Regions from separate parts of the Absicoccus intestinalis genome, predicted to be linked through region 1. Evidence: riboswitches for the same ligand, from Rfam matches in the RefSeq annotation. Region 1 holds a riboswitch; each other region holds the start of a gene.

Region 1 (5,021 bases):
ATCCACGCATTTTATTTTTAGATGAACCAACAACAGGCTTAGATCCCAAAAATCGAAAATTGGTTTGGGAATATATTCATTTTCTGCAAAGAGAAAAAAAGATGACCATTTTTTTGACCACCCATTATATGGAAGAAACCACTCATGCTGATCATGTCGTGATCTTAGATCAAGGAAAGATCATGACACAGGGAACGCCATCGCAATTAAAAGATCGTTTTGCTCCAACCCATTTTCTTTGGTACACCCAACCAAGTCTCGAAGCAGAAACGATCGTATCCCAGCTGGGTACGTGTCACTATGAACAAGATCATTATGTAGTAGAAATACATGGCAATATCACTTCTTTTCTATATACATATCGTAACGAAATCGTAGACTATGAAATTATCAAAGGGAGCATGGACGATGTTTTTTTACATTGTACCGGGCATACATTAGAGTAGAGAGGCAGCGTATGAATGGATATATTGGACTCACAAAACGAAATTTACTGTTATATTTTAAAGATCGACAAGCCATTATTTTTTCTTTATTGACACCCATTATCGTATTTATGCTCTATCTTTTATTTCTAAAAAACAATTATGTCGATAGCATCCAACAAATCGTGCAAGCCATGCATCTTTCAATCCAAGAACGATCCATCGATTTGATCGTGTACACTATGTTACTGACAGGAATTACAGGTTCTTCTTTGATCACCATTCCTTATAGTTGTTTAAGTACCATTGTGAAAGATAAAGAAAGCAAGGTCGATGCAGATATTGCGACAACCCCCATGAAACGTTATCAAATTGCGTTGGCCTATTACACCAGTGCGACCATTTCTGCTTTTGTGATGACATCTCTCTTGTTTACCATTGGCTTGTTGTTTATGCAAAGTGTCGGTCATTTATACCTAGCAACGGATACGATCTTGCGATTGTATGGCACGATTGGCATCGGTTCGATCTCCGCAACAGCCTGTCTGATGGTCCTTGTTTTGTTTTTTAGAAGCACTGCAGCCAGTGATGCTTTTTATGGCTTATTATCAGCAGGTTGTGGCTTTGTGATTGGTGCCTATATTCCCTTGTCGCAATTTTCCAAGTCGATCCAAACGGTCTGTAATCTTTTGCCGGCCACACATATTACGGTGATGATGCGTAATTTATTGACCAAAGGGTTCTTGACTCATATAAAAAAGTCAATCCTCGGAGGAAATCTATTTGTGAAAGAAATAAAGAACGTATTTTCTTTTCAAGCAACAATGTTTGATCATGAGATTTCGATGAATCAGTCTCTTTCTTATATTGGCATTCTCTTTGTGTTATCTCTTTTTGCGATTGTTTTTGTCTATGCCAAGACATATCGAAGAAAATAAAAAAACCACAAATTGTGGCTTAATGAAATTGGCGAATTTGTCTTAAAGCATCAATTAGATGTTCTACGGAAACTTGGAAGATGATTTCGCCTTTTTCTTTGGTTGCTCCGCTTGGATCACCACCGATACCAATGGGCTTTCCATCCTCTGTGACAAAGTCTTCCCCTAGCCAAGATAGATGGGTTTCGAATGCTTGATTTTTTATATGCCCTTTTTCGCAGGTTTCTAAATGAACCAAGTTTTCATCGATAGCCATGACCATGGACGTTTCCATTTCACCGCCATGAAAATCAAACGTATTTCCTTTCGATATGGTTGCTTGCACGCGTGGATCATCAAAAGCACCGGACTGCAAGACAAAGACATTCATCCCAAAATCGGAGCGAATTTCTCTTGATATCATTTGAGCTGTAGGGGCATTACCACCATGACACACCAACAAGACGACTTTTTGAAAACCATGATGGGCTAAGCTTGCACAAATATCATACAACATCGCATAGTAGGTCATGGGTTTATAGGTGATCGAACCACAAAAATGCTTATGTTCAGTACTTAATCCAATGGGTATGGTTGGAAAAACAAGAAGGGGAAAGGTATCTTCGAATTGATCAAAGATACGTTGTGCCATGGTGTTGGCAATGAAGTAATCGGTTCCCAAAGGGGCTTGATTACCATGTTGTTCCAAAGCACCCAATGGAATAAGGACGATGGCTTCTTCTTTGTTGATTTGTTCCATTTCCAATCGTGTTCCATTCGCATAATACTGTTTCATGCGGTATGTCTTTCTACTTTGAAGGCGGTATGTTTCAAGACAACATGATCATAAACGACATAGCCAATAATATAATTCAATGAGATCTTAATGATATTGAATGGAATGGTTGCCAACATGATAAAACTACGAAGATTGGTAATATTGCCATTCGCAAAGCTAACCGCTTTGATCACATCGTTTAAATTCATGCTCATCGCTTTCGCATAGAGAGGCAAAGTGATATACGCGTTACAGAAACATGCCCAAGCCGTTCGAACCAATACGCCAATGACCAAAGAAGCAAAAATGGCTTTATTGGTTTTTCCCATCTTGGTATAAACGATCCATGTTGGGATCACAAAAACGGCAACACCAAGCACATTGGCCAATTCACCGACATAAGCTGTATTTGTACCTACGGTCAATACTTTGATGAGAATCTTGATGATTTCGACCATGGTTGCCGATAATGGTCCCATCGTAAATAAAGCAATGACAGTTGGTACATCCGAAAAGTCAATTTTGTAGAATACCGGCATCAATGGCACAGAGATTTCCAATGACATCAAAACGCCGGCAACGGCAGTCAACATCGCAGTAAATACTAATTTTTTCACATTCCAATTTTTCATCATACGTCTCCTTTTTCTTTTGGACAAAAGGATCTTCGAAAAAGAAAAAACCAGCACCGTTCGGGTACTGGTATGCATGCATATAAAAAAGCATCTTTCTTCTACCATCCAGACTATACTGTCGGTTCTGGAATTGCACCAGATCATGCCGTACGGCTCGCGGACTCTACCGCCGATAGGGAATTTCACCCAACCCCGAAGAATTCTTTTATCTGTTACAACCATATCATAATTTTTATTTGTGTCAACCGGAAATTTGTTCGTATATAAAAAACAGATGAATAGGAAAAATGGACGATTTATGATATATTTCAATAAACGAGGATAACAATGAAAGAAGCAATCATCCAGTATATACAAAAACAATATGGCATTGATCCAGACTATCCTTTTGTGAATGCACCAACCGATCCAGTATGGAACCGCCAAGACAATCATGCTTGTTTTGCACGGATATTGCGTGTACCGAGTAAACAACTCGGTCTTTATGGGACGGAAGAAGACATTTTGGATGTGAAGGTCAGTGATCCTTTTTTAGTGGATATCATGGTGGATGAGCCAGGCTATGATCGAAATCATCAGAAAGGAAATTGGCTATCGATTCAATTGGATGGCACCATTGACTTAGAAGATATATATCGTTGGATTGATGAAAGTTATCGTGTGGCTGGCTCAAAATCCAAGAAATCAAAAAAACGTGGATTGAAAGAATGGATCATACCAGCCAATCCGAAATACTATGATATCGAACATGCTTTTGATGATGTTCAAACAATCGATTGGAAACAAGGACGCGGCATCCAAGTTGGTGATCTTGTGTTTATGTATGTGGGTGCACCTATATCCGCCATCCTTTATGAATGCCAAGTAATCCAAACGCATATTCCTTATCTGTATAAAGATAAGAATTTAAACATATCCGCATTGATGAAAATACGATTATTAAAAAGATATCCACCTGAAGCATTTTCTTTTTCTCGATTAAAGAATGAATTTGGCGTATATGCTATCCGTGGACCTCGAGGTCTGCCACATGCTTTATTTGAAGCATTGGATGTTTATGAAAAGTAGACTGTACTATACTAAAACTTGTACATAGAGGAAGTAAATACATGATTTATCATACAGTTTTAGAAGCGGTGGGGCATACACCGATGATTCGTTTACAACGATTGACAAATGAAGAAGATGCGCAAGTATTGGTGAAATTTGAAGGTGTGAATATTGGTGGGTCCATCAAGACAAGAACGGCATTGACGATGATCGAACAGGCTGAAAAACAAGGAAAGATCCATAAAGATACCATCATTGTTGAGCCAACCTCAGGCAATCAAGGCGTGGGATTGGCTTTGGTAGCTGCTGTGAAAGGATATAAGACGATCATCATCATGCCCGATTCTGTCAGTGAAGAACGACGAAAATTGGTCAAACAATACGGAGCCGAAGTGATTTTAATGCATGATGCTGGCAATATTGGCGATTGCATTCAAGCTTGTGTCACTAAAGCCAATACAATGGCCAAGGAAGATCCACGTGTATTTGTACCCCAACAATTTGAGAATGAAAATAATATTTTGGCACATAAAACCTATACCGCACAAGAAATCTTAGAACAAGTGGATGGTCCGATTGATGGGTTCTGTTCCGGTATTGGTACTGGTGGTACGATCACTGGTGTTGGTGAAGTATTAAAAGCCAAAAATCCAAATATTGAAATTTGGGTGGTCGAACCAGAAAAAGCAGCCATTCTTTCGGGTAAGCCAGTGGGTACACATCTACAAATGGGGATTGGTGATGGTTTGATCCCACCGATTTTGGATCAAGACATTTATTCACATATTTGTATCATTTCCGATGAAGAAGCCATACAAACGGCTAAACAGCTTGCTTGTAAAGAAGGTCTTCTTTGTGGCATTTCCAGTGGGACCAATGTAGCGGCTGCATTGAAATTAGCCAAAAAATTAGGAAAAGGAAAAACGGTCGTGACCATTCTTCTTGATACAGCCGAACGGTATTATTCGACGGCATTATTTGATCAAGAGTAGAGCTGATACAGCTCTTTTTTAGTATTCAATAGATGTATGGTGCCATAGGTATTCGATATTGTACAAAAGAACAGGAATCCATAGAATGAAGTAGGGAAGTGATGGAATGTATACAAAACAAACACCAATCCGGGATGTAATAGAAGATTCCCTTTTTGAGAACTATGGTCAGTTATTATTTCCTGTCGATCCAGGATATATGAATGGTAGTACCCTAGGTGATC
Region 2 (5,021 bases), on a different contig from region 1:
GCGAATCTTTATATTGTCCACTCGCATAAAAAGGTGGTTTTTGGATGGGATGCATCAAAAAGGCTTCCTTGCCAAAATCTTCATCTTTACCCAACGCACACAATTGATCATAACGCGCTACGGCCTGGATCATATGTTGTTGATCTTCAATTTGTGGATATATCGTAGCTGCCAAGTCCTCGATCGTATCGGCACACGCAAACGGCCGTACATCCCCAGCCACATCCGTATGGAAGATCATCTCTCCTTTGTGTTTTTGCGCTCGATCCATCAGATCCACCAGATCCTGGACCCGATTCGAATCGGTATAATCAAACGAAGCATGACAGGCTGCCTGATAGGTTGTTTCCGCCAAAATATTCGAATCAAAGATTCCCCACAATAAACCATTGGGCTGTTTTGCACCCGGAATGGCCGCTAATACATGGGTGCCAAATCCTTCATTGGAATAGCGTTGCCCATGGGTATTCAAACGCAACGTCGCCGTCGAACCAATCGTATCAAAGCCAGGAAAGGAATAATTTCCACCCATACCGGCATGCGAACGAGGCTCCAAACGACCACCGGCCCAGACGCCCATACAGATGCCATCCCCATTCCATCCATGCCCACAAAAATCTCCCTCATCCACAAGATCCGCCATTTCCGTCAACAGATCTTCGCACATTTGGCGGTTCTTACTATAATCCCCCGCACTTAACAGAACGCCTTTTTTGGCCTTAAGACGAATGTAAGTATGATTGGCTGTTTCACATAAGACCGCACACACACGATGATTAGTTTTTTCCAGCTGCAAAGCCTTGGTTTCAAACAAAAACTGGGCCCCTTGTTCTTTCGCAATCTGTTGATTTTCTTTCATCACTTTACGCATCAAAGCCATGCTGAAATGTGGTGTACCCGTCCAAGAACGAAGATGATCTTGTGCAAGGGGCATATGTTTCGATGGCGGTGTCATCATGGGATGAATGCTCTTTTTTTCCGTTTGGTTTAAAGGCTCAATCAGCCAATCAAACGTTTCCCCACAATGTTGGGCATATCGACGAATCAAAGCCACATTGGAACGATTATTTGTACGTAATTGCCAATCCTTCACAAATGTATCAATATCGACTTCCGGTACGCCTTGCTCCTTTTGCCATTGAGAATTCATATAGCCCCACTCCCCAATGCCTAAGATCCATTGGGATGCATCCTTTTGTTGCTCCACCACAATAACAGAAGCGCCGGCTTCCGCTGCAGATCGTGCCGCACATGTACCCGCATGCCCTGCACCCAAAACGATCACATCCGCTTCTTGTTCTTGTACGATCTTCTCTTTTGGAATCGGTGCAGGTGGCAAAGCCCATTCAAACTTAGGCATGCTTTCGCTCCAAAAACGTAGGATCTGGCTCCATGCCAATCATGGTACGCAACACATTTCCGACTTTTTTATACAACAGATACGTACAGAAAGAGGTCACTCCATGTTTGATCAAATTGAATGGCAAGATGCCCAAGATCATCAAGCTCCAATAATTATGCACCAAAGGATTGGTCATCGATCCCATGGAAACAATCGTATCCATCGAAAGACCAAACATCTTCATATACATAGGAAAGGCCACCCATCCATTTAAGAAAATGGCTAAGATGCTTACCCCTATCGTGGAAATCGTTAAAGCAAGGATGGCTCCTTTCTTGGTATGGATCTTGCGATAGATCAAAGCCGCTGGCAAGACAAAGCCAATCGATCCCACGATATTCATGGCCTCGCCCACAAAAGCCGTCGTGGTGCCATTGATCATAAGATGCAAAAGATTTTTGATCAAGACGACAAGGCATCCAGCCCCTGGTCCTAAAAAGAACCCGGCAAACAAGGCTGGCAATTCCGAAATGTCAAAGGTTAAAAATGTCGGTACCAAAGGCAAAGGAAATGTAAATGCCATCAAGATGGCGGCCAAAGCACTCAATAAGGCGATCAAAGTGAATTTGTAGATTTGTGTTTTCTTCATGTTGTCCTCCTACTTTCGGGCCAACAAAAAAGCCCGAAGATCTACCTTCTCCGGGACGAATACTAAAAAAATTCTTCTCTCATCCGGACTCATGTTTTCACAAATACCGTCGGTACCGGAATTACACCGGTTCATGCTTGCGCTCGCGGACTATACCGCCGGTGGGGAATCACACCCCGCCCTGAAGAAATCTATGCTCATATTGTAACATACAAATTAGGACAATACAACTTTATAGACGAATTCATCGATATGGGTAATGCCCATTTTCAACAACATCTGCTTGGAACGATTCACATCTTCAGCTGTATTATAGTTTGGAATATGTGGGACACGGACCACCAAGCGATCTTGATACCCTTGTGCTACTACGAATTTAAGATTACGAATCACTAATGAATTTGTCATACCCGTATACGCCAAGTAGATATCGGGATTCATATCTTTGATGTCGACATACCAAAAGGATACAAATGGCAACAAGAGTGCAACGGCTTCGGTTTTTACATGGAAAGAGGTTTCAATCCCAATATCCCAATGTGGATACATCGTATGGACAGCCTTGATAAAATCAGCTTCCAAAAGAGGTTCACCCCCACCAAACGTAATACCACCACCACTAACATCCTGATAGACACGATCTTTTTTTAAATGATCCGTTAATTCTTTGACACTGATCATTTCAGTAACCGGCAAGATATTGACTGTTGCCTTGTTCAAACAATAAGCACAATGCATCTCACATCGATCAAAGAGCACCAAAGATCGAATGCCAGGTCCATCGATATCTTCGCGAAAACGCATGATTCCTGTGATGCGGGCATAGGGATTCGGTGCCCTTTGTGGTTGTTCCTCGGGATTTCGATCCACCAATGCATAAGCCATTTGTTCACAATATGGACATGGCCCTGTACAAATCTGTCGATGCGTACATTCCTTCTCTTTGGCCCATCCCCGTATCCAATGTTTATGTACATATGCTCTTCGTAATTTTCTGAATCGATCACAACATTGATCCGGTTGCTCCCATCGTGGAATCACTTCATGCAAATCATGATGCTCCTTTACCGCATTACATGCCGCCGTTACATCCACCTTATATTCCTTATATCCATCCTGATAAAACCAGATATGGTCCCGATCCGAATGATAAAGAGAAAAATGGATACTATTGACATCCTGCATCATCTGTTCGATCAAAAGCTGTCGTGCCGTCCTTCTATCTGTTTCACCATTTCCTGCTTCTATTAAATCTTTTTCATTGTATATATGGATGGAATCCACTTCAAAATAATAGGGGAAAATACGCGCCATGCCATCGGTAACGCCCTCACGCACATCATAATTGCCCAAAGCACAAACATGAAAATGATAAGGAAACTGTTTCTTATATTCACGAAACAGATCATAGAAACGAAGTTGTGCATCGATATCTTCGATCAAAAAAACAACATCATCCTCTTCTTGTATCTGTTCAAATATTTCCTTTGTATGCTGCTTAAAATACGATTCAATAGAAGATGAAAGATCAAAATCATAGTATCTACCACATTGAAAAAAATCTTCTTCTATTTTCTTGTTTTCATACGAAGTAAAAAGCCCTTTTTTAAAAGCTTTCATTCGTCCATAGCTTCCCAACAAAGAATACACATCTACCTTTGACACATCCAAACGATCGATCAAATTATCAAAATGAAAATAATCATCCAAATAATAGAATACCTTTGTTTTACGTGCTGTCATTTGAACCACCCACTTATCCAACTACACCTTATCATAGGATTTGTCCAATTTTAAAGACACCAAAAAAGCCTTAGTCGGTATCCAAATAAACTAAGGCTTCCTTTAAATTTTTACAGGTCATCCATGCTCTTTCTTTATCTTGTGTCGTTGGTTCTATCAAATCGGCAACATGGATCACAGGAATATTGGCACGATATGCCGCTTCTACCCCAATCGATGAATCTTCAATGACCAATGCTTGATCGGGTTCTAGATGAAAGTGTTCCAACATTTTCTGATAGATTTCTGGATGTGGTTTTTTATGTTCGATCTCATTGCCACACAGCACATAATCGATGGGTTCCCATAAATTCGCTTTCTTTAAACGATACTCTGTTTCTTGTCGATGCGTACTGGTCGCGACTCCCAGCTGTAGGCCCTGTTTTTTGACCCATTGAAAAAAATCATGACTTCCGACTTTGACAGGCACCGTTTCATCAATGGTTCGATTGGCCAACTGCCGCCATTCTGAAACAAACACATCACGAATAGAAGGATCCAACACTTCTTTATAGATGCGCTCTTCCTCTTGGCCACTCACACCCACCAAACGGGCAAACAATTGCTCTTCTAAATAGGGCATATGATAGGTTCGACCTACGATGCCAAGGGTTTCCTTCCAAATTCTTTCACTATCCAATAAGGTCCCATCGACATCAAAGATGATCAATTTTAAATCATTGAAATGCATATGTATATTCATCCTCTGGAAGCATTTGAGCAACCAATGCCTTCAACATCTTTTGCGCATTTTCTTTGGCTGCCTTCTTGATGCCATTGTGGATGGCCTGCGTTTGCGCATCCTCTTTCATCTTTTGTAACGCTTCATTGCTTTCCTTTAATTTTACCGGCGTAAACACACTTTCTTGTTCATGATACACCTTTAAAGAATCCGTATCGATCTCGGTACTTAAGATCTCACAAGTCGGCAAATGAAAAGTCACCGTTTTTTTGGCATCATCTACATGCACCGTGATCTTGCTAAAATCATAGCCCGCCTTTACCTGACAATCATAACTATATACATATTTGGTCTGCGTAAACGGAATCTGGAAAGACCCAAATAATTTCTGAGACTTATCGATGGTATTGACCGAAGTCACATAGGCTTCTTGCGTAGCCAATTCACCTATATCTTCTAATCGTAATTTCACTGCTTGACTGGACACCTCGGCCTTATTTTCGGGAAAAAAATGCTCTTTTACGATGGGAAAACCAATGGATACGATCAATAAAACACTCAATATA
Region 3 (5,021 bases), on a different contig from region 1:
ATGAAACAATGCCACGGACTTTGTAATCAAAGCTTCGGCTTCGGATTCACTATATCCTTTAGCCATTAAGCCAGGTATAGAAGCTTGATAGCTATCGGTAATACCACAATCGGCTCCTGCTTTAAAGTAATCCATATGCACTTGTTTGACCCATTCTGGCTTATTAACCAAAGCACTGGCTGTCCAAAGGCTTTGATTCAAATCATATCCTTTTAGCTCCAAGCCTGTAGCCATGGATCCATCAATGATCATGATCTTTTCTTGATTCAATACATCTTGTAAAGATTGTCTATTCATATTCACTTTCTTCCTTTCCAAATACAACGGGTTCTGGATTTAATCCTGCTTCTTTTTCAGGAATAAAACGGAACCAGAAATCATGGAATAGATCCATGATCACTTTTTGTTTTGAATAAATAAATATCAAAGTAATAATAATGTATATCGCCGATAAAATATCCGTCATGGCCCATAGAGAATCCGCTTTGATATTGTAAAATAAGACACAAGGCAACATATAATAAATCATATAGATCTTAGTTGCCAGTTTATTCTGTTCGGTATCGCCAAATGCATAATTTACAGATTTTTCGCAACTATAATACATACCAATGATCGTTGTCCATGCAAATACGGCAATCGCGATTGCCATAAACCAACCACCCGCTTGACCATAGGCCACTTTAAATGCCACAGTGGTCAATCGAGCACTTGATATATTGGGATAATCAATATATACATTCGTCAGTATCAACGATAAGGCTGTTACCGAACAAACCACGATCGTGTCTAAGAAAACTTCGCCCCATCCCCAGCTAGACTGTCGTACTGGATGATCCGTTTTTGCACTGGCATGGGCAATCATGCCATAGCCGGTTCCGGCATCATTGGAGTAAAGACCTCGTGCAACTCCATAGCGAATTGCATCACGCACTGTAGCTCCAGCAAAGCCACCAATTCCAGCCATGGGTGTAAATGCCGATTTAAAAATCAACAAGAAGGCTTGTGGAACAATGGTAATATGCATGATCAAGATTCCTAACCCACCTAAAATATATACCAGTGCCATAAATGGAACCACCTTTTCCATGACCGAGGATATTCGTTTCAGCCCACCAAAGATAGTCAAAAAGCAAGTCAAACCTAAAACGGAAACCGACAAAATCGGTGCTATTTGAAAACCTTCTTTGAGTGAACTCGTGACTGCTTCCGTTTGTACGCAACATGTCCAAGGTCCTAGGATAAAACAAGCAAATGCTAAAATAACAGCTCCGGTTTTCCAGCCCAAAGCATTGCGCATCACAAATGAACGATCACACATATATTCATCCATGGATTTATTGTATTTCACACGATATCGTTGGCCTAAAATAATTTCACAGGCTTTGGTCGACATGCCGAATAGCCCTGAGATCCACATCCAAAAGATAGCGCCTGGTCCACCAGAAACCAAAGCCGAAGCTACACCGCCAATATTACCAACACCAATCGTGTTGGCCATGGCCGTACAAGCCGCTGCAAATCCGGATACGCTCCCGGTTCCTTGGCCTGGTTGAAACATTTTGCCAAAGGTATTTTGAAAATGAAACTTGATTTTACGAAAGTTATAGCGGAAGCCAAAGCGAATGGATAAATAAATACCGGTTCCAATGAGAACGATGGTCATGGGTGTGCCCCATAGAATATTGGATATTTGTGTTAGTATTCGAAACATGAAAATATTTTCTCACATATCTTTTTTGCTTACAATGTTTTTTCAATTATCTTGTGCATAATATATCAAAGTAGATGTATTTTATCTTTGCATGTATCATATAATCAGAAAAGAAGGAATGACGTATGAATTATGGAAATATAAAAAAATATGATATTGCGAATGGCGAAGGTGTTCGTATTAGTTTATTTGTATCGGGTTGTACGAATCATTGTAAAAATTGTTTCCAACCCGAAACATGGGATTTTGCCTATGGAAAGCCCTACACCAAAGAAACTGAAGCGGAAATTCTTGATTTTTTGAAAAACGATTTCTGTAAAGGCTTGTCCCTTTTAGGTGGTGATCCCTTTGAATTTTCAAATCAAGAAGAATTGGTCCAACTTTGTAAGAAAGCCAAGGAACTTTATCCGAAGAAAGATATTTGGGCTTGGACCGGCTTTATTTTAGATCAAGATCTATTGGATGGAGGTCGTCGTCATGGTCCTATGACTGATGAATTGTTGTCTTATATTGATGTGCTGGTCGATGGTCCTTTCGTAGAAGAAAAAAAGAACATTCAGTTAGCTTTTCGTGGATCGGAAAATCAACGTGTCATTGATTTGAAGAAGAGCTTAGCACAAAATGAGATTGTCTTATATCTTGACTAAACGAGAAAATTGATATAAGGTGTATTTGTAACAAATCAATAACGTCTTTGGGGCAGGGTGAAATTCCCTACCGATGGTAAAGTCCATGACCCTCATATGAGGCTGAACTGGTGAAATTCCAGTACCGACGGTTAGAGTCCGGATGGGAAAAGACAGAAACAGATGTTTTTCATGGTGTGCCCCTTGTGGTACACCATTTTTTTGTTTCAAAGATGCAAGAAAGGGAGTAAAGAAATGGAAGTTAATAACCGAACAAAGAAAGTCACACGATGTGGCATGTTGATTGGAATTGCGATCATCTTGCAGTATATTGAAATTTCAATTCCAATCATGCCTAGTTTCATTAAATTGGATTTTTCTGATTTACCAGAATTGATTGGTGCTTTTGCCTATGGTCCATTCACTGGTGTATTGATTGCTTTGATCAAAAACATCATTCATATGGCAGTGAGTCAGTCTGGTTTTGTGGGTGAATTATCCAATTTCCTTTTAGGTGCTACGTTTGCAGCTGTAGCTGGCTATGTATTTCAAAAAAATCCAACCAAATCTGGTGTCTTCAAAGCAAGTGCATTGGGTGCTGTTGCCATGGCACTGATCAGTTGGCCCATCAATTATTGGATCATTTATCCATTATATTATAATGTATTAGGCTTTCCTGAAGTTGCCATCTTACAAATGTATCAATTATTGATCCCATCCATCAAAAGTATTGGCCAAGCTCTATTGATCTTCAATGTGCCATTCACTTTAATCAAAGGGATCCTTAATGGTGTGATCATGATTTTGATCTATAACCGTATTCAATTTATTTTTCATGAAAAATAGTATTCTCCAATGATTCAACTTCATTGTAAGCATGATGGAACTGCATCATTCCATCATGCTTTTTATTTTGACCATAGCTTGACCTAATGTATCAAATACACCATATAAGGACGTTTTCCATTCTGGATCTGGTTGTACAAGATCTGGAATCATGATGGTCGGAAAGCCACCACGAAGACCGGCTTTCACACCATTGATCGCATCTTCAAAGACCAGGCAATATTTGGGCTCTACCTGCAATCGATGGGCTGCTTCCCAAAAAACATCCGGTGATGGTTTTCCATGTGCGACTTCTTGTGTACTGACAATGACTGAAAAATATTCATCAATATCCACCAGTTTTAAGTTTCGTTCAATCAATGAACAAGGTGAACCCGAAGCAACTGCCATAGGAATCGAAATTGATTCAAAATAGGAAAGAATTTCTTTGACCCCAGGTTTTAACACTAAATCATTTGCTTCTCGATCGATCACCGCATTCATGACATCTTTCATAAATGCGATCCCATCAATAGAAAACCGTGAAAACATAATACTCGCAATATGATCAGGACTTGCCCCTGCAAAGGTATCTGTTAAAGATCTTGTCAATGAAATATCATATGCTTTTCCCGTATCTTCAAGTGCAGACTGATAAATTCGTTGTGTATCAATCAACAATCCATCTAAATCAAATATGGCAGCATGTATCCTATTCATGTTTTTTTCTCCATTCTCATAGCAAAATATACGCAAAGATAATAACCTCGCTCTCTTTCTAGTCACTCTCACTCATCCTAAAACTAGAGTGGACTTAAAATCATAGAAAATTAGTCAATACTGAACTGCCGATATCATTTTAATAACTGTCTTTACATCCATGTTATTTCGACATATAGTCTAACAAACAGTTCATTCATTTCATATAAATTCTTGATTTTCTACTCCATTCATACCTAAATGATTATTAATTCAACATAGGCTAGGCAATAATTTCATCGTAGAAACTATAGAATTTCAACAAACGCATAAAGGTTAGACGATGACGTACATATGGACTTAATTTCAATGTCAATGAGCGAAGACTTTCATCCAGGCCAATTTCAGGCAATGTTGTCAATCCATGCACATCTTTTAACCAACGAATTTCTTGTTCCGCACTTGGCAGATCTTCCAATATTTTTATGATATCAGCTTCATGGTCTTTCAATTGCTGACCAGTGATTCCTGCCATTACATTGTCTTCATTTTCTTTTAAGATTTCTGCTTGAAGAACAGGATTTTTGAAATATTCCTTAATGAAATCAACTTCCACATCCATACGTTCTTTTACTGTATAGTTGCCTTCTTTTAATTTCTCTAATGCTTTTTTATAGACAGCCGAAGTGATGCATAGACCAACACCAACCTTTTCTCCATGTAGATAATCAATTGGTTCATTGATAGCTGCTTCTTCCCATAAATGAGAGCAATGATGCTCACATCCAGAAGCAGGACGGGAATAGGTCATGATCTGCATGGCCAGGCCAGAAAGCAATAATCCGTACATTAAGTTTTCATATGCTGATAAATCCCCTGATCCAATACCATCCAGGTTATTGACCAGATCTTTCAAAATATCGTATTCCCAGTTTACAATTGGCCAGCTGATATATTCTCCCGTTACGGCTGAAGCAATCCGCCAATCACACAAAGCCGTATATTTGCCTAATAAGTCCCCTACTCCGCTTGCCGTTAATCGTTTGGGTGCATTCGCAAAGATTTCACTATCGGCTAATACAAAAATAGGACTGACCGCTGTGAATGTCTTTTTCATCCCTTTCCAAGTCATGGCTGCCATGGTAGATACAAAGCCG

Evidence for each region. A riboswitch is a leader RNA that binds a small molecule or an ion and turns the genes downstream of it on or off. The one in region 1 is predicted to bind FMN.
Region 2: another riboswitch for FMN. It lies ahead of MOZ64_RS00640 (ECF transporter S component); the one in region 1 lies ahead of MOZ64_RS04370 (ECF transporter S component).
Region 3: another riboswitch for FMN. It lies ahead of MOZ64_RS10840 (ECF transporter S component); the one in region 1 lies ahead of MOZ64_RS04370 (ECF transporter S component).

The regions. Positions count from the first base shown of each region.
Region 1 covers NZ_JALBUS010000005.1:23,289-28,309, reverse strand. Annotated here, with positions in the region: gene MOZ64_RS04385 (ABC transporter ATP-binding protein) at 1-446, shown strand, start outside; gene MOZ64_RS04380 (ABC transporter permease) at 458-1,363, shown strand; gene MOZ64_RS04375 (creatininase family protein) at 1,383-2,138, opposite strand; gene MOZ64_RS04370 (ECF transporter S component) at 2,135-2,752, opposite strand; FMN riboswitch at 2,845-2,959, opposite strand; gene MOZ64_RS04365 (MmcQ/YjbR family DNA-binding protein) at 3,083-3,823, shown strand; gene cysK (cysteine synthase A) at 3,865-4,797, shown strand; gene MOZ64_RS04355 (hypothetical protein) at 4,904-5,021, shown strand, end outside.
Region 2 covers NZ_JALBUS010000001.1:126,068-131,088, forward strand. Annotated here, with positions in the region: gene MOZ64_RS00635 (FAD-dependent oxidoreductase) at 1-1,360, opposite strand, end outside; gene MOZ64_RS00640 (ECF transporter S component) at 1,353-1,991, opposite strand; FMN riboswitch at 2,059-2,184, opposite strand; gene MOZ64_RS00645 (4Fe-4S cluster-binding domain-containing protein) at 2,208-3,734, opposite strand; gene MOZ64_RS00650 (HAD family hydrolase) at 3,805-4,464, opposite strand; gene MOZ64_RS00655 (DUF4230 domain-containing protein) at 4,451-5,021, opposite strand, start outside.
Region 3 covers NZ_JALBUS010000024.1:10,187-15,207, forward strand. Annotated here, with positions in the region: gene mmuM (homocysteine S-methyltransferase) at 1-297, opposite strand, end outside; gene MOZ64_RS10830 (alanine/glycine:cation symporter family protein) at 290-1,714, opposite strand; gene nrdG (anaerobic ribonucleoside-triphosphate reductase activating protein) at 1,840-2,361, shown strand; FMN riboswitch at 2,401-2,519, shown strand; gene MOZ64_RS10840 (ECF transporter S component) at 2,596-3,186, shown strand; gene MOZ64_RS10845 (HAD family hydrolase) at 3,232-3,885, opposite strand; gene MOZ64_RS10850 (sn-glycerol-1-phosphate dehydrogenase) at 4,148-5,021, opposite strand, start outside.